DNA from 3 places in the Bacillus sp. GbtcB14 genome. Region 1 is predicted to be linked to each of the others. Evidence: riboswitches for the same ligand, from Rfam matches in the RefSeq annotation. Region 1 holds a riboswitch; each other region holds the start of a gene.
The links. Region 1 has a riboswitch for thiamine pyrophosphate ahead of thiC (phosphomethylpyrimidine synthase ThiC). Riboswitches for the same ligand answer to the same signal wherever they lie in the genome.
Positions count from the first base shown of each region.

Region 2: it holds a riboswitch for thiamine pyrophosphate, as region 1 does, so the genes downstream of both, KVT31_RS21960 (MTH1187 family thiamine-binding protein) here and thiC (phosphomethylpyrimidine synthase ThiC) in region 1, are expected to answer to the same signal.
Region 3: it holds a riboswitch for thiamine pyrophosphate, as region 1 does, so the genes downstream of both, tenA (thiaminase II) here and thiC (phosphomethylpyrimidine synthase ThiC) in region 1, are expected to answer to the same signal.

Region 1 is NZ_JAGXJT010000004.1:308,980-315,654, reverse strand. It holds gene KVT31_RS14230 (LTA synthase family protein) at 1-97, opposite strand, end outside; gene KVT31_RS14225 (YkvA family protein) at 644-1,009, shown strand; gene KVT31_RS14220 (metal-binding protein) at 1,060-1,551, shown strand; gene KVT31_RS14215 (magnetosome magnetite crystal formation protein family) at 1,621-1,938, opposite strand; gene lldP (L-lactate permease) at 2,235-3,896, shown strand; TPP riboswitch at 3,968-4,083, shown strand; gene thiC (phosphomethylpyrimidine synthase ThiC) at 4,197-5,957, shown strand; gene KVT31_RS14200 (arsenic transporter) at 6,059-6,675, opposite strand, start outside.
Region 2 is NZ_JAGXJT010000008.1:114,863-121,537, forward strand. It holds gene KVT31_RS21955 (methyl-accepting chemotaxis protein) at 1-1,018, shown strand, start outside; TPP riboswitch at 1,080-1,181, shown strand; gene KVT31_RS21960 (MTH1187 family thiamine-binding protein) at 1,282-1,602, shown strand; gene KVT31_RS21965 (ABC transporter permease) at 1,574-2,347, shown strand; gene KVT31_RS21970 (ABC transporter substrate-binding protein) at 2,344-3,342, shown strand; gene KVT31_RS21975 (ABC transporter ATP-binding protein) at 3,339-4,088, shown strand; gene KVT31_RS30620 (hypothetical protein) at 4,155-4,283, shown strand; gene KVT31_RS21980 (ABC-F family ATP-binding cassette domain-containing protein) at 4,589-6,133, shown strand; gene KVT31_RS21985 (glycosyl hydrolase family 18 protein) at 6,542-6,675, opposite strand, start outside.
Region 3 is NZ_JAGXJT010000003.1:2,900-9,574, reverse strand. It holds gene tenI (thiazole tautomerase TenI) at 1-27, opposite strand, end outside; gene KVT31_RS09045 (ABC transporter substrate-binding protein) at 38-1,039, opposite strand; gene KVT31_RS09040 (ABC transporter permease) at 1,036-1,788, opposite strand; gene KVT31_RS09035 (ABC transporter ATP-binding protein) at 1,788-2,537, opposite strand; gene tenA (thiaminase II) at 2,506-3,201, opposite strand; TPP riboswitch at 3,284-3,386, opposite strand; TPP riboswitch at 3,447-3,558, opposite strand; gene KVT31_RS09025 (SH3 domain-containing protein) at 3,828-4,979, shown strand; gene KVT31_RS09020 (hypothetical protein) at 4,985-5,323, shown strand; gene KVT31_RS09015 (DUF3965 domain-containing protein) at 5,552-6,675, opposite strand, start outside.

The DNA of each region.
Region 1 (6,675 bases):
TTGTGCGAGTAATAAGATATGTCTTCAACCATACGGCTAAAGCTACGAATACAGTGAAACGCACATTTTGAAATTGTGATTTCAAGGTTTCTTTCATTCATTTCCACCCTTTCTCTATCAGGCTTGGTCGATTTTGGAGCGAAAAATGCTAAAATAAAAAATACATAGTTTTCTTGGCCATAATTAGAGGTTCTATATTCACCCATATACGACTATAACTATGCATACCCTTTTGGTTTCTTGTGTTGCTCATAAGCATAACGTCATTTCTGTATTATACAACAAAATTCATTTCTGAGAAACACTATAACATTTTACATTTTTTGTATGAGATTTGTCACTACCAGAGAAAACTTTAACACTCGTTTATATGTCCGTCAACTAGAAAATATAACAAAGATAGAACGGGATGTTAAGTGAAAGTGAAAATTTTCTAGGTTGATAAATAAGAAATGACAATGGGTAAGTGGTTATATAGAAACCTATTATATGATGGGAAGTATGTAAAAATTAACGAACACTTGTTCTTTTTTGGTTTGTTTGTTACAATAAAAGTTCATTGATAGATTATGTGTAATTTTGATGAACTTTTACTAATAACATGTTGTAGCTTATTTCTTTTTAAAAATAGGGAGGCTTTCATATGGAACAAAAATTTTCAGTTGAAGCGTTTTGGAAGAAAGGAAAACATGTTGCAAAACAAGCAGGGCAATCGGTCATTTATGCAAGTTTATTATTGTTTTACGTTTTGCAGAAACCGGATGTTCCAAAACGAGTGAAAATTATTGTAATTGGAGCACTTGCTTATTTTATTGCACCGATTGATGCGATTCCGGATTTCGTTGCTGGAATTGGTTATACGGATGATTTAGGGGCGTTAATGGCTGCGCTATTACAAGCGTCGATATACGTCAATGAAGATGTGAAAGATAAGGCACGAGTGAAGTTGGCAGAATGGTTTGGTTCGGATATAGACACATCCTTTATCGATCAGAAATTAGATCAATAGGTGAGAACTGTCATATGGTGACAGGGCGAACGTAAGCGAGGAAGTGCATTATGCCATCAGGAAGAACACATACGAAAATAAACTTAATATCCCTTCCGGTTGTTTTGTTTATGCTCTTTTCGTATGGATTAACAAACTTTGATTTTTTATTAACTTTTGCAATTGGCTTTTTAGTAGGTACTACATTTTTAACGCCGGATTTAGATACGTATAGTAATGCGTATAATAAATGGGGATTCTTACGTATATTTTGGTATCCGTATAAGAAGGTAATGCCGCATCGCTCCTTCTTTACACATACAATTATACTTGGTGATGTGATTCGTATTGCATACATGTTAATTGTGTTTTCCCCGTTTTTATTCCTATTAAATGTAATCGCGCTTGACGGGAATTTAATAGGAATTGCGAAGGAACATGAGGTTGAAATTACAACGTTCGTAATGGGAATTGTTGTGGCGAGTACGCTTCACATTATAGCGGATAAAGTGAATACGCGCCGCAAGAAGATGATGAGAAAAAAGAAGAAACGCAGAAGATAAAAAAACCGTCCCAAAAGATATTTTTGGGACGGTTTTTCTTTTTAATCAAACGTTTGTTTAAAAAGGAAATTAAGCTTTCAATACTTTAATGCCCTTCACAATGTTCCAAATGAAGTAGTATAAGCTGATGATTCCGCAAATACATAAGACAATCATTGTTCCAATTCCAAGTGTTACATCAGGCTGATCAGATCCAAGACCCATAACTCCTAGAATAACCAAGCCAATGAATGTAGCGATACTTGGGATAATGTGTGTCCACAGAGCACGTTTTGCATGTGGTTTTGTTTCAGCATCCCCTACAAGCCAAACGATAATAGGGAATAAGATAGGGGCAAAGAGTACGCTAAAGTAAGATAAAGCTGCTAATATTTTGTTTCCGTTCATATATATCACCTCATAAATAATGTCCATTGCTATACTATTATTATGCAATAGTTTTGGCAAGCTTACTATCGATGAACATTACAGCAACGTGACGATTTTGTAAGATTTTTATATTAAATAATATAATTTTCAAAAAAATCTTTTGTAATAGAAATTGTTATGGTACAGTATAAATGAAAGTTATTGAAAACGTTTTCTTAAACGTTTTTTATTTTTAGGCTTAAAGGTATGATGACCTGATAGTCTATTGATGAGGTTATTCTATTTAAAAGGGGATTCTTTAGGGGGAGAGAACAATGAACACATGGACACAAGTTTATGATCCGTTCGGAAACATTTGGATTTCGGCAGCGGTCGCACTTATTCCGATTATCTTTTTTTTCTTAGCTTTAGCAGTTTTCCGCATGAAGGGGTATGTGGCAGGATTTATTACAGTTGTACTTACAATTTTAGTGGCATTATTCGCTTATAAGATGCCGTTCACGATGGCGATGGCAGCGACCGGATATGGTTTCTTATACGGACTATGGCCGATTGCTTGGATTATCATTATGTCGGTATTTTTATATAAAATATCTGTAAAAACAGGTCAATTCGATGTCATTCGTGCATCTGTATTATCCATTACAAATGACCATCGTTTACTCGTTATTTTAATCGGTTTTTCATTTGGAGCATTTTTGGAAGGGGCAGCAGGATTTGGTGCACCAGTAGCGATTACGGCAGCACTTCTTGCGGGTCTTGGGTTAAATCCTTTATATGCAGCGGGTCTTTGTTTAATCGCAAATACGGCACCGGTAGCGTTCGGAGCGATGGGAATTCCGATTACAGTTGCTGGACAAGTAACTGGTATTGATCCACATAAAATTGGACAAATGGCTGGACATCAATTACCGTTTCTATCATTATTTGTTCCGTTCTTTATCGTATTTTTAATGGATGGATTTAAAGGAGTAAGACAAACATGGCCAGCTCTATTTGTAGCGGGTAGCTCATTTGCAATTACGCAGTTCATTACAGCGACGTTCTTAGGACCAGAACTTCCGGATATTACGTCAGCACTTGTAAGTTTAGTGAGTTTATCGCTATTCTTAAAAGTTTGGCAGCCGAAAGAAATCTATCAGTCTAAAGAAGCAAATAGTGAAGTAGCTGCGGCAACGACGGCAACATCTATGCCGAAACTAACGGTAGGAAAGGTCGTAAAAGCGTGGTCTCCATTCATTATTTTAACTGTAATGGTAGTCATTTGGAGCCAAAGTTTCTTTAAAGCGTTATTTGCTCCAGGTGGTGCATTGGAAAGCCTTGTGTTTAAGTTTGAAGTTCCAGGCTTACACAATCTAGTAATGAAAGCAGAGCCAATTGTAAATAAACCGACGCCTTATGAAGCAATCCTGAAATTAGATATTTTATCAGCGACGGGAACAGCAATTTTAATTGCTTGTATCATTTCTATCTTTATTTTGAAAATGAGTGCAAAAGATGCAGTAGTAACATTTAAAGAAACATTAAACGAACTGAAGATGCCAATTCTATCTATTGGATTCGTATTAGGATTCGCGTTTATCGCAAATTATTCTGGTTTATCTTCTACATTAGCGTTAGCACTTGCAGGAACTGGCGGGCTATTCCCGTTCTTCTCACCATTTCTAGGCTGGATTGGGGTATTCTTAACAGGATCTGATACGTCAGCGAATGCACTGTTCTCGAATTTACAAGCGATTACAGCGCAGCAAGTCGGTGTATCTGAAGTACTTCTCGTTGCAGCAAATACAACGGGCGGTGTAACAGGAAAAATGATTTCTCCGCAATCGATTGCGATTGCTTGTGCGGCAGTTGGACTGGCTGGAAAAGAATCAGATTTATTCCGCTTTACAGTGAAGCATAGTTTATTCTTCGTCATTATTGTTGGTATTATGACGTATGTGCAGGCATATTATTTAACGTGGATGATTCCATAAGCAACAAAAGAAATAAACTTTGCATTTTTCAGATTATCGTGTATGATGGGAAAGTATTGAAAATTAAATCAGTGATAAACTAGGGGTGCCTAACGTATGCGTAGGCTGAGAGAGAAGCGCTTGATCTTCTTAACCCTTTGGACCTGATCTGGCTCGTACCAGCGTAGGGAAGTTAACGGCTTTACATAATGATGTCTTTTATGAGCCAGGTCCTTATTTTTTTATGGACCTGGCTCTTTTTATTTTGGCATGCGCTGGCCATATCTCGTCCTTGTCACGTACAGGGGGGCAACAAAGGTTATGAAACAGTCTGTTTCAGCTGAGCAAATTGAATTGAAATCGAGTTTACCAGGAAGTAAGAAAGTGTATGTGGATGGACCGCGCGCGGGTATGAAAGTGCCGATGCGCGAGATTGAACAAAGTGAAACGAACGGCATTCCGAATCCGCCAATTCGTGTATACGATACGAGCGGTCCTTATACAGATCCTGCGCATAAAGTGGAGCTGGAAAAGGGGTTGCAGGCGCCGCGCCACTCTTGGATCCTGGAGCGCGGAGATGTAGAAGCATACGAAGGGCGCGAAGTGAAACCAGAGGATGACGGTGTGAAAGTGGCTTCGAAACATACACCTGTTTTTCCGCAAATGGATCGCCAGCCGCTTAGAGCGAAGCAAGGGGCAAACGTTACACAAATGCATTATGCGCGCAATGGCATCATTACGTCTGAGATGGAATATGTTGCGATTCGTGAAGGAGTAGAGCCTGAGTTTGTTCGTAAGGAAATCGCGGAAGGCCGTGCCATTTTACCAGCAAATATTAACCATCCGGAAGCAGAGCCGATGATTATCGGGCGTAACTTCCACGTGAAGGTCAATGCAAATATCGGAAACTCTGCTGTATCTTCTTCTATTGCAGAAGAAGTAGAGAAGATGACGTGGGCAACGCGCTGGGGTGCGGATACGATTATGGATTTATCTACAGGTAAAAATATTCATACGACGCGTGAGTGGATTATTCGTAACGCGCCTGTACCAGTTGGGACTGTACCGATCTATCAAGCGCTGGAAAAAGTAAACGGAATTGCAGAAGATTTAACGTGGGAAGTGTATCGTGATACGTTAATTGAACAAGCGGAGCAAGGTGTTGATTACTTTACGATTCACGCGGGCGTATTACTTCGTTACATTCCGATTACTGCAAAGCGTACGACAGGTATCGTTTCACGTGGTGGTTCAATTATGGCACAGTGGTGTTTATTCCATCATAAAGAAAACTTCTTATACACTCATTTTGAAGAGATATGTGAAATTATGAAGCAGTACGACGTTTCGTTCTCTCTTGGAGATGGATTACGTCCAGGTTCGATTGCAGATGCAAATGACGAAGCACAGTTTTCTGAGCTTGAAACACTTGGGGAATTAACGAAGATTGCTTGGAAACATGATGTGCAAGTGATGATTGAAGGACCTGGGCATGTACCGATGCATTTAATTAAAGAGAATATGGAGAAAGAGCTTGATATTTGTCAGGGCGCACCGTTCTATACACTTGGACCGTTAACGACAGATATTGCACCAGGTTATGACCATATTACATCCGCAATTGGGGCTGCAATGATTGGCTGGTTTGGAACGGCGATGCTTTGTTATGTAACGCCGAAAGAACATTTAGGTTTACCGAATAAAGATGATGTTCGTGAGGGAGTTATTACGTACAAAATCGCTGCGCATGCGGCTGATCTTGCGAAAGGGCACAAAACGGCTCATCAGCGTGATGATGCACTTTCAAAAGCTCGCTTTGAATTCCGTTGGCGCGATCAATTTAATTTATCTTTAGATCCTGAACGTGCGATGGAATATCACGATGAAACATTGCCAGCAGAAGGTGCGAAAACAGCTCATTTCTGCTCCATGTGTGGGCCGAAGTTTTGTAGTATGAGAATTTCACATGATATTCGTGAATATGCGAAAGAAAATGATTTAGAAACGACAGAAGCAATTGAAAAAGGGATGAAAGAGAAAGCGAAAGAATTTAAAGACACTGGTAGTCATTTATACCAATAACACGTTACACCTCTTTACTTGATTGATCACACTGTAGTACCTAACTTAAATATAGAAGAAGCCCGCTTTGCTAAGACGGTAGCAAAGCGGGCTTTTGTCGTTTATAAGGCGAAGAAGAGGTGTACCCAGTAGTATAAGAGGAATAATGTGACGACTGTTGTGAGAGGAATAACGATAAGGGATACACTTAAATAGTCTTTCCATTTTACTTTAATTTTGTTTTGTTTCAGGATATACATCCAAATGAGGGAAGCTAGCGTACCGATTGGTAATAATAGTGAACCGATGTCACTACCAATAATGTTTGCGAGATAGATAGTTTTTAATGTGACTGGGTCTAGTCCCATTTCTGTTAATGTGATTGTACCAATCATAAGTGCAGGATGGTTATTGAAGACGTTAGAGAGGAGGGAGACGAGCCCGCCCATTGCAAAGCTAGCATAGAGCAGATGTTGGCTTACAAGTGGTTCAAGCCAATTGACAAGCACCGCTGTTAATCCTGCGTTATGAAGCCCGTAAATAATGACATACATAGAGAAAGCGAAAATTAAAATGTGCCACGGTGTCTTTTTCAAAATATCGATAGGATTCGTTCGTAAGTAGTACCATCTCCAGATGAGAAGAACGAGTGAACCGAGTACAGCAACAATTTCGATTGGGATGGATAAGAAGGATGCAACGAATAGAAGACAGCGCATAAGGAAGACGAAGCCTAATA
Region 2 (6,675 bases), on a different contig from region 1:
AGGTGACTTAAGTATTAAATTAGAGGAAAGACCAGATGATATTGGTATTATTAATGCGTATTTTAATAATACTATTGAGAAGTTTAAAGGGATTATAGACAAAGTGAAGCAGACAGCAGAACAGGTTTCCTCATCTTCACAAGAATTGTCAGTGAGTACGAAAGAGAATAGCATGGCAGTCCAAGGAATCGTAAGTTCTATAGTGGAGTTAAGGGCTGGCGTTCAATTACAAGAAACTGCAGTACCAAAGTATTTAGATATTATATATGAAATGGAAGATAGGATGGAAGAGATAACGAATGCTGCAAAACAAATGGCGAAAGAGTCTGAAGGTATAGAGCACCATTCAGGAAAAGGAAATGGTATTATTGAACAGACGATTAATCAAATGAACATCATACAAAATGCAGTACAAGATTTATCTTCTATTATTTATTCTTTGGAAACAAGATCAAAAGAAATTAGTGATATTGTAACAGTAATTACCGGTATTTCAAATCAAACGAATTCGCTAGCTTTAAATTCTTCTATTGAAGCTTCACGTGCTGAGGAAACCGGACGAGGATTTGCTGTTGTTGCTGATGAAGTGCGTAAATTAGCAGAGCAGACGGAAGCATCAGCAAAAGATATAGCAAAATTAATAGGGGAAACGCGAGCTGGTACGGAAGAAGCTATTGTTTCAATGGAAAATGCTTTAAAAGAAGTAGAATCGGGTATGAAACTTGTTGAAAGTAGTGGTGCTTTCTTTGGTGGAATTTCAAACTCAGCACAATCTGTTACAAATCAGGTTAGAGTTGTTTCTGACAATTCAAGTGATATATTGCAAAATAGCCAAAATATTGTGCGGATTGTAGATGAACTATCACTTATTGCAAATACGTATGCGAATAGTAGTAGTAATGTTGAAGAAAGTATGAAAGAGCAGGAAATGTCTGTACAAGATATTGCGGAATTAGCTAGTTCTTTAAGCTGGCTTTCGCAGGAGTTACAAGAGTTAATAGGAGAATTCAAAAGTTAAATGAAATGATTATACGCGCTTTTGTTTGTTCAATAAAATAAATCATGCTACAATGAAAACGAATTAAGGACCGGGGAGCCAATTGGCTGAGAGGATGTAAACAAACATCGACCCTCAACCTGATCTGGATAATGCCAGCGTAGGGAGTTACTTAAAGTGATGTAGCATATGTTATTCTATAATAACTTGCATACAAGGCTTTCCTACGTAGTAGGAAAGCCTTTTCTTGTTTTAAAATTTAATTTCATAAGGGGGATTTTACTATGTCACAACAAGTTACGATTTCATTTTCAGTAGTACCACAAGCGAAGCACAAAGATGTGTATTCTGTTGTTGATAAAGCAATTGAGGTTGTACAACAATCGGGAGTTCGTTATGAAGTAGGGGCAATGGAAACAACGTTGGAAGGAGAATTAGATGTACTTCTTGATGTCATTAAACGTGCGCAACAAGCTTGTGTGGATGCTGGAGCAGAGGAAGTGATTACTTCTATTAAAATCCATTATCGTCCAAGCACTGGTGTAACGATAGATGAAAAGGTTTGGAAGTACCGTGATGAATATGCAAAACCAGAAGCAATCTAAAATAATTACAACAATTTGGCTTATCCTTCTCATTGCGATATGGGAAGGATCTGTTTCATTATTTAAAATTGAACCGTGGATTTTACCGAAGCCTTCTGCCATTGTTCAAGAATTAATTGGAATGAAAGATTTACTATTACCGAATACGATGCAAACGTTACAAGAGGTTATAATCGGACTATTTTTTGCGATTTTAATTGGGACAAGTATTGCAATTATTATGGACGTTATCCCTTTATTTCGTATTTTAATAAATCCATTGCTTGTTATTTCGCAAACGATTCCAATCGTTGTACTTGCACCGTTATTTATTATTTGGTTTGGATATGGAATGCTACCGAAAGTAATGGTAGTCATACTCGTTTGTTTCTTCCCGATTGCGCTTAGCATTTTAGAAGGTTTTCAAACGGTAGATAAAAATATGTTGAAGTTGTTGCAAACGATGAAGGCAACGAAATGGCAAGTTTACCAGAAAGTAAAGTTTCCAGCAGTGCTTCCATACTTTTTCTCAGGTTTAAAAATTGCAGTTACATATAGCGTAATGGGAGCGATCATTGGGGAATGGCTCGGTGCCAGTGAAGGATTAGGGGTTATGCTTACGAGAGCTACAAAATCCTTTTTAACAGCCCGAGTATTTGGTGTGGCAGCAATTATTGTTATGGTGACATTATGTCTGTATTTTATCGTGGAGTTTATGGCAAGAATAACAGCACCATGGATATATAGAAAGGACGGCAGAAAATGAAAAAAGGTTTAAAAGTTATGTTGGCTGCCTTATTAGCAGTAGGTGTGGCTGGATGTAATCCGGCGAAGAAAGAAGATAGTGCAAGTAAAGATCAAAAAGTAAAAGTAGTTTTAGATTGGTTTCCAAATACGAACCATACTGGCTTATATGTAGCGCAAGCGAAAGATTATTATAAAAAGCAAGGCTTAGATGTAGAAATTATTCAGCCTGGTGATAATGTGACAGCGGAGCAAATGATAGCTTCAGGAAAAGCTGACTTCGCAATAAGCGCACAAGAAAATGTAACATTGGCTCGTGTAGAAGGTATTCCTGTTGTATCTGTCGGAGCGATTATTCAGCATAACACTTCGGCATTTGCATCGCTTAAGAAAGATAACATGACTTCACCGAAAGATTTTGAAGGTAAACGTTACGGAGGATGGGGAGGACCAGCAGAAGAAGCAACGCTGAAGACCATTATGGAGAAACATCAAGCTGATTTTAATAAAGTTGAAAAAATCATCTTAGGACAAACCGATTTCTTTAAATCAATCGGCCGTGATGCAGACTTTGAATGGATTTATTACGGATGGGATGGAATTGAAGCGAAGCGCCAAGGAAAAGAGTTAAATACGATTATGGTGAAAGACTTAGACCCAGCGCTTGATTTCTATAGTCCTGTTATTATTACGAGTGAAAAACATACGAAGCAAGATAAAGACTTTGTGAAAAAGTTTATGAGTGCAACGACAGAAGGGTATAATTTTGCAATTAAAGAGCCGAAAGAAGCTGCTGATATTTTAATTAAAGCTGTTCCAGATGTAAATAAAGACTTAGTACAAGAAAGTCAAAAGTGGTTAAGCACGAAGTATCAAGATGATGCAAAAGCTTGGGGAGTACAGAAGGAAGATGTTTGGACGAATTACATGAATTTCTTATATGATAACAAAGTAATTAAGAAGAAAATTGATGTAAAAGATGCCTTTACAAATGAGTTCCTTCCAAGCGAAAAATGAGCGGATTACAAATAAAAGATATTGTGAAATCTTTCGATGGAAAGAATGTATTAGCAAATATTAGTGCTTCTATACGAGAGGGAGAGTTCGTTTCTTTTGTAGGCCCAAGTGGTTGCGGGAAAAGCACATTATTAAATATGATTGCAAATGTTGAAAATCCAACAAGTGGGAATGTAACGTATAACGATAAGCAAATGCAAGAGCAAGATGTTGTAAGTTATATGCCGCAACAGGATTTATTACTGCCGTGGCGATCAGCTTTGCAAAATATAGTTCTTCCATTGGAAATCGAAGGGAAACCGAAAAAACAAAGGCTGACAGAGGGAATGGAAGCATTAAAGCAGTTTGAACTAGATGAATATGCAGACCATTATCCAGATGAATTGTCTGGTGGGATGCGTCAAAGAATTAGTTTTCTGCGCACATATTTATGTGAAAAGCCAATTATGCTACTTGATGAGCCTTTTGGAAAATTAGATGCCTTTACAAAAATGGAAGTACATAGCTGGCTTTTAAACTCTTGGCACCAAGAGAAGCAAACAATCGTTATGGTCACACATGACTTAGATGAGGCAATCTTGCTTTCAGATCGCGTATTTATTTTATCTCAAAGACCAGCCTCAATAGTTGGTGAGGTACAAGTGAAATTACCTAGGCCGAGAACGATGGATATGTTAACATCACTTGAGTTAAAGAAGGATAAGGAAGAAATTCTGAGAGTATTAGCCCCGTATATGAGAAAATAGAAAAAGTCTTTTAACAGTTTTTGGTATGATTACTGTTAAGAGGCTTTTTTATATAGGGGGAGAAAGATGAAATCTATAGAGCAAATAGTTGATTCGTTAACACTCATCTTTACAAGTCCATATGCATTAGAAAAGATGTATAAAGAAATTTACGAAGAAAATGAAAAAACGGAGAAGGAACAAAAGAAAAAATAGAGAATAGAATATAACAGAGTAGTTTATACTCTTAATATAACAAATGTTAAAGGAGTGAAAGGATAAAATGACTTTATCAACTGTTCTTCAAATGGTTTTAGCTTGATACGGGAGAAGTCTGCCCATTTTTAAAGATTAAGCTAAATTGAAGACAGCAGGTAAAGAACCTTAATCCTTTTTTACGATAATATGTAATGGGTAAGGTGTATTCACCTTACCCATTTTTTATATATACAATTAAATAAGGCTTTATACTGTTGCTCTCTCTATTTAGCGTATGAACTATAAGTAGAGGAGAGAAAAAAATGAGTATATTAACAGTAGAAAATTTAAGTCATTCGTATGGTGAGAAAACCATTTTATATAATGCATGTTTTCGACTATTAAAGGGCGAGCATGTTGGGTTAGTTGGGAAAAATGGAATTGGAAAATCAACATTGTTAAGGATTTTAACAGGAGAACTTATACATGATGACGGAAACATTGAATGGTTTCCACATGTGAAGATAGGTTTTTTACAGCAGCATATGGATTTACAAGAAGGAATAACAATTGAGGGATACTTACAAAGTGCATTTTCTAATCTGTATGCGATTGAGTGTGAAATGTTAAAAATTGCTGAAGAAATGAATGGAGCAGGAGAAATAGAAAAACTGTTAGTAAAGTATGGAGAATTACAAACTATATTAGAAAGTTCTAATTTCTATCAAATTCATACTGAAATTGAAGAAGTAGCAATCGGCTTAGGCTTACTTGAAATAGGTTTGAAAAAGGATGTTTCACAGTTAAGTGGAGGACAGCGAACAAAGTTATTACTTGGGAAGCTCCTTTTAGAAAAAGCTGATGTTTTATTGCTAGATGAGCCAACAAATTATTTAGATACAGCTCATATAGAATGGTTGCAATCGTATTTGAGACTGTATGAAAAAGCTTATGTAATCATTTCACATGACGAAGTATTTTTGAACAGTATTACGAATGTTATTTATCATCTAGAAGAACGGAAAGTGAAGCGGTACGTAGGAAATTATGAAAAATTTGTGCAAAGTTATCAATTGCAAAGGAAACAATTACAATCGGCGCATGCGAAACAACAAAAAGAAATTGCGCAGTTAGAAACATTTATTCAAAAAAATAAAGTTCGAAAAGCGAAACAAGCTAAAAGTAGAGAGAAAGTATTAGAGAAAATGCAAAGGATTGAAAAGGTTAATCATGTAACTCGATCCCGTTTTGATTTTACTGTTTATGAGGAGCCAGTAAGTCGTATATTGCAAGCTGAGAAACTAAGGATAGGTTATAGTGATCCGTTATGTCCAGAGTTGAATTTACAAGTGAAAAAGGGAGAAAAGATAGCGATTGTTGGTCATAATGGAATTGGAAAAACGACGATGTTAAAAACGTTATTAGGCCAAATAAAGCCGCTAAGTGGTTCGATTTCTGTTGGCGAGCGAGTAAATCCTGCCTATTTTGCACAGGAAGAGTTTGCTTCAGAAACAACACCATTAGAGAAAGTTTGGGCAGAACGACCAGATATGACCAGGAAAGAAGTACGCCAAGCACTAGCAAAGTGTGGCTTGAAAGAAGAGCACGTATTAAAACCTATTCGTTTATTAAGCGGCGGAGAACAAACGAAAGTGCGTTTATGTGAACTTATCGTAACGAAAAGCAATGTTTTAATTTTAGATGAACCGACTAATCATTTGGATATAGAAACAAAGAAGTCTTTGCAGGAAGCGTTACAACAATATACAGGAACAGTTTTACTTGTCTCACATGAGCCTTCTTTCTATGAAGCATGGATCACAAAAGTATGGAATATAGAAGAATGGAACGCTGAACAATATGAATAAAGAAAAGGCATTAGCTTGTATAAGCTAATGCCTTTTCTTTGTGATTAACATGATTTTCGAGAACTCTTACATGAGAATTGTATGAAGAAGCACTCTTATGGTGCGCTTATAAGCGTGCTTTTTCTTTTGTTATGTTTATATTTAGATGCCTTTCCCTAATAGGCGACTATCTTTCTTTGTATATATAGATAGTTTGAAATGGAATGAAAAATAATTCCTATATGTAAAGGATAAAGTGATTAGTATAAGAAGACAATAGAACTTAAAGGAAATTCATGTAAAATTCAGATGAACTTCACATGAACTTCATATTAGAAACTAAATATAATTATAATAGGTTATCGTAATATATATTTGTAATTTTTCATGAAATTCAAACTTTAGTGAAATGATTAATGGAGGCTATGTTTAGTTTTCGCTAATGGATGCATTCAAAAGTTCAGTAGGATTGCCTGTTCCAGCTCCTCCGATTGTAACAGACCCACCAGGAAGAATTTCACCATTCCATCCTGCATTCGTAATTACGTAATGATTATTTATTT
Region 3 (6,675 bases), on a different contig from region 1:
TGAGATTACATGAAGCTCATTTTTCATATTCATTCGCCTACTTTAAAATGTTTTCGAATAACTCATCGGCCGGAACGATTTCTTTCGTCATTCCTTTATCTTTCAGCCATTTATTTTGTTTCTCCCATGATTCTTTTGAATCTGATAAGAATGGCTCATCTTTCGTTTCCATTTTCTCTAATAAAATTTTCATACTTTCTTTTTCAACTTCTGGTACAAGTGGGAAGTTTTCTTTTTCTTGATGATTTAATAAAATATTTAATGCTTCATCTGGATTTTTCTTCATGAAATCATAGCCTTTTTTCGTACCACGTAAGAAGGCTTGTAACGCTTCTTTATCTTTTTTCAACGTTTTATCACCTGTTACAAATACAAGCTCATGATAATTCGGTACACCGTAATCAGCTGGATTAAAGTACGCTGGTTCATGACCTTCATGACGCATAACAGGTACTTCATGGTTAATGTATGCCCCTGTTACCGCATCTACTTTTTTCGTAATTAATGCCGGTACTAGATCAAAGCCAACATCGACTACTTTCACTGTATCCGGATTACCACCAGCTTCTTTTACCATCGTTTTTAAATACATCTCACTTAAAGGTGTTCCAGAATATCCAACTGTTTTCCCCTCTAAATCTTTTGGCGATTGAATGCCTGCTGATTTCAGCGATACAACATGATTTAATGGTGAACGTACGACAGCTCCAATTGATTTCACCGGAATTTGTTCATTTGCTTTTGCCATGACAACATCTGGCTGATAATATAAGCCAACCGTTACTTTTCCTGCAGCTGCTAAAGTTAATGGATCAGTCGGATTAGAAGGGAATTTTATATTCACCTTTACTCCTTCTTCTTTAAAATAGCCTTTTTCAATTGCTGCATAAATAAAGCTATGTACCGCATTTGGGTACCAATCAAGCATGACCGTTATTTCTTTTTCCTTTTTCCCCTTATCTGATGCTGAATTACTAGAACATCCAGTAATCATTGCAACTAATAATGTCAACACAAAGATGCATTTTAACAATTTCATGAATACTTCCTCCAACTAATAAATTTCTTTTCTAATACCGAGATAAGTATGACGAAGAAAATAGCTAATAATGATAACAATACAATGGGTGCAAATACACCTGCTCCGTCTAACTGCGTCATCATTCTTTTACTGAAATATCCAAGCCCAGCTTGTGCACCGAGCCATTCACCGATTGCTGCCCCAATTACACTAAGCGGAACTGCAATTTTTAGAGCTGAGAAAAAATAAGGAAGAGCAGATGGTAACTTTAATTTAAGAAAAACATCTTTTTTCGTTGCCCCATACGTAACTAAGAGCTCCTCCCATTCTTTTTTCGTACTGCGCAGCCCATCATACGTATTGACCGCAATTGGGAAAAACGTAATTAAAACCGTAACAACAACCTTACTCCAGATCGTATATCCAAACCATAAAACGAAAAGTGGAGCAAGCGCTGTAATCGGAATCGTTTGTGAGGCAACTAATAATGGATAAAATGCTCTTTCCATCCAATTACTCGCATTCATTAACATCGCTAGTCCTACTCCAAGTACGATAGAAATAGCTACCCCTATTAAAACGACGTATAATGTTGCCGGCAAATGAACCGTGAATAATATATCTTTTAGTTTCCATATCTTCATTACAATTGCAGACGGTGACGGTAAAATGTACATTTCATCTATAATTCTTGCGCCTACTTCCCAAAAGACAAGTAAAATGCTAGAAAGTGTAAGGGCAGGTAATAACTCCTTCAACCGGCTCATCATACGAGTACCTGCCTTTGTAACATACTAAGAAGCTCATCTTTAAGCGCTAACACTTCAGGCTTATATAAATCTTTTCTTGTTCGATTACGATCAAGTGGTACAACCCTCTCGGTTAAAGTAGTTATCGGTTGATTTTCTACAACGAAAACTCGATTAGAAAGAAACAATGCTTCTTCCACATCATGAGTAATAAATAAAATTGTTTTTTCCCACTCTTTCCATTGTTCAAACAGCCACTCTTGCAAAGATGCCTTCGTTAAAGCGTCCAACGCGCTAAACGGTTCATCTAACAGCAATATCTCCCCGCCCGTTAATAAAGTTCGAATAAAAGATACGCGTTGCCTCATACCACCAGATAAATCTTTCGGATATTTTGTCTCATACCCTTGTAAGCCAAATTTATGTAACAATTCCTTTGCCTTTATTTGTGCTTCTTTCTTCTGTACACCTTGGCACTCTAGCGGCAGAGCAGCATTCTCAATAATCGTTCTCCACGGCAGAAGCATATCTTTTTGAGGCATATACCCTACAGGATGGCTCTTTGTTTCTGTCAGCTCTATCTGTCCAGTACTTGCTTCTTCTAAACCTGTAATAAGGCGAAATAAAGTACTTTTCCCGCATCCACTCGGTCCGATAATACTTACAAACTCTTTATCTTGTATAGAAGCATTTAATTCATTGATGATTGGCTTCTCATCATAATGAAAAGAAACATTATGAAACTGTAGTATGTTCTTGCTCCTCAAATCCCCACATCTCCTTACGATAGGACATATCCCAGAATAAATATTCAAATCGACTGGAATATAGGAAAATCTCCTCTAATCGATCTAGCTCTTTTTCAGACTTTCCAACTGCCATTTCATTTAATAAATCTATTAACCAAATACAAAGGTTACCGTATTCTTCAGAACTATATCCTTGAATCCACTCCCCAAAGAATTCATGATCTCTTGCTCCAGGAATATCATTTAAACGCTTTCCAATTTCCCAATAGCTCCACATACATGGAAGAAGTGCTGCTATTAATTCCGCAAGTGTGCCATTATGAGATACAGACATCATATAATTTGTATACGCTAAATTTTTAGCAGATGGCTTTGCAGACTCTATCTCCTCTATAGAAATTCCAAGTCTTTTTGCATACTGTTTATGGATTGTCATTTCTCCATTTAATATGCCATCAATTTGTTCAGCAAATTTCCCCATTACTTGTGGATTCGTTGCTTTTACAACACCAATAGCATATAGCTTTGCATAATCTAACAAATATAAATAATCTTGAATAATGTAATACTGAAACTTATCTTTTTCTAACGTGCCATCCCCCATACCTACTACAAACGGATGATTATGACTCATCTCCCAAACTGGTTGTACAGTATCTAATAATCTATCGCAAAATTTCATTTCGCTATCCCCTTTCAATTTATATATCTAAATAAAAAACCACTTCTAAATAAGAAGTGGTTACAGCAAATAAAATTATAATTTATTCGTTGCTCCACTTCCCTTCGCTAGTATTACCTAGATCAGGTCTGTAAGGGTTAAGGATTATTCCTCTCTCAGCACAACAAGCACCCCTAGTGGTTTCAATATGAAATTTTCAAATAAAAAAGCCCCGTTTCTATACGCAAAGAAACGGGGACTCATTATTAGTGTCCGAATTGCTTCCCTACGCTAGCATAATCTAGATCAGGTAATGAAAAGGATCAAAGGCTTACGGCCTACTCTCAGCTGGCAACACCAGCTCTCCTAGCAAACTATAAAATTATCACTGTCAGTATAACATCGTAATAAGACATCATCAACTATTTTAATTTTCTCAATTGTCAACAAAATAACAAAACTATATAATACTTATGTTCTATCTTAGAAATTATCATCCTAATTAATTGGATAAAAAGGAATCATTATCCTCAAAAAATTTATTTTTATGTTGATTTCATATTACATTTATGTGAATACACCCACTATATTATATCTTTATACTATAATAAAATTACAACTATACAACTAGAGGAGGTCTCTATTATATGAATATGAAAGCTACTGCTTTAACAGCAACTACTGTCGCAATTGCCTCTTTACTTCCTTCTATGGGAGAAACAAATGTACAAACAGCCAACGCTGAACAATTATCTAATGTGAAAACTGGATATGTCAAAGTCGATCAAGTAGCCTTACATACAAAAGATAACGCAAATAGCTCATCAATTGATACGATTCGCTTTAATACGAAAGTAAACATACTTGAAACAACTAATGGCTGGTATAAAGTATCTGTTAATAATAAAGTAGGTTACGTACAAAAAGATGCTATTCTACTAAAAAACAAACTTCAATCTAATAATCAATACATCGTTAATGCCAATGCATTAAACGTTCGTTCTGAACCTAATTTAGAATCTTCAATTTTAGATGTATTACCAAATGGGAAATTCGTTACCATTCAAGAAGAACAAGGCGAGTGGTATAAAATTTTACATAATGGCAAAACAGGTTACGTACAAAAAGCATTCGTGTCTAATGGTTCACAACCTTTAGTAAAAGGCATCACAGAAAATAATACGAAATACACAGTTGCAACACCTAAACTTAATGTACGTAGCAACGCTAGTACAAGTAGTGCACTACTTGGTTCATTACAAAATGGTACACAAATACAAGTAGTGGAAACTGTAGGAACTTGGTATAAAGTTCGTTTTGGCACAGGATACGGATATGTGGCAAAACATTATGTGGTGCAAAATCAAAATCAAACTCAAACAGCTCAACCTACTTCCATTCCAGCTGTTTTCAAATTCCCTACTCAAGGAAGAATTAGCTCAACCTTTGATATGCGTTGGGAACAAATGCATTATGGTATAGATATTGCAGCTCAGGGTAATGTCTCTATCCAGGCGGCAGCTGCAGGTAAAGTTGTGAAATCATATTATTCAGCTAGCTATGGCAATGTTGTGTTCATCGCCCATCAAATAAACGGGAAATTATATACAACAGTCTATGCACACATGAAAGATCGCACTGTACAAGCTGGTGATCAAGTACAAGCTGGACAATTAGTAGGTCATATGGGAAACACAGGTCATTCATACGGGCAACACCTTCATTTTGAATTACACAATGGAGAATGGAATTTTGAAAAAACAAATGCAGTAAACCCACTGCCATATTTAGTTAGGTAAATTGTATGCAACGCAATATCAATATACCTCTCTTAATTGAATACTTAGCCTTTTTAGGTTTAATCTGTTGTTTAATCATTTACAATACAAATACTGTATTTTTATCTATTATCATTGCTTTTGTTGCTTTAGAAATTATGATGGAATCCTTTCAAGTACAACTAAAACAAAAAATTGCCCATATATATAATGCCATCTTTCTATTAAGTGCCCTAATAACAAATATTATTAGTAATGGTTTTTATTTATCTACCGTATTTCCTGTATTCTTTATGGCTGTTTTATTATTCATAGCTAGATACATTCATGTCCCTACTAACAAAAAACACGAACAAAAAGCTTAGAAAGAGGAGACACTGTGTACCGATCTTTCAAAGATAATCCGATAAAATATATATTGAATTTATACACAAAAATAAATACTTTTTTTGGTATACAAGGAAGCAAGACGGCACAATTTCTCCTTTATGGAATGTTATTTCTCGTCTTAATTGCGTTCTCCTTGCTTTATTAATAAAAAAAGGATCTCACATAAACTTGAGATCCTTTTTAATTTATATAGAAAATGCTCTTTATCCACAAGCATATTTTTCATAAATAAAGCTCAGATTATATTTTTTCTCTAAGCTCATTCTTTGTTCATCATCACACCAATAGAACAAAATATCATGAATTGTTGCATAACGCTTATTTTTAAGAAATAGTTTAAAGAATGATGGTAAACAATCATGTAATTGTATAAATATATAATTGCGTAATATTTCTTCTTTATATTCAATGCCCTTACAAATATACAGTAATTCTTCACAATAATATGCATGTTGTGGAACTTGAATCATTTCGAAAAATGGCACATATGATAATAACTTCCCGATAAAATAATCATATCGATCCATTATTCCTATCGTCATATGCTCCATCATTTCTTTCATTACATATAAATAATCATCTACATGAGTAGTTTTCAATGGGTCTAATCGATCTGAAATTTGAGAAAGTACAGCTCTTTGACAAGCTAACACCGCTTGACTAGGTCCATAATATGATAGGAAGTCTGTACACTTACGATATTTTCGTAATAAGTCATGTGTGTATAAGTCATACACAAACGTATTACAATACATCGCTAGACTCATCATATCACTATTTAATTGCTCTTTTGATAGTAATTTAGCTCTCTTACACATATAAAAGAATGTAAATTCCAATACTTCTTTATGAGATAATAGATGTTTACAATCCGTTATACATTTCTCATTAAATTTAACCCTATCCCAAATTTCTACATCCCCATCAGTCAATTCACCAATACGATATTTAATAATTAAATAGTTTAAAGCAACCGCTTGCGTCAAAAGATCCCACGTTTCATATTCCAATGAAGTGTGAACAAACTCAGCTAGTCCTTGAGTTATCATAAAAGTATTTGCTTCTTCATACCACCCAATCTCTTGGCATAAGCGAAGAATACGTACTAGAGTTGGAATTTCATCTTTATGAAACTGCGGCAAATTCTTTACTTTATCCATTCCGTATACGATAAATGCTGCTAAATTTTCTTCTTTATAAAATTCTTTTTCTTTCCACACTAATATAGTTCGTTCTTTCCCTTCACCTTTTGGATGACAAGGTACAAGCAAAGAAAATAATTCAGCGAAATTATTTGGTTCTATATATGTATCTGTAACCAAATTCC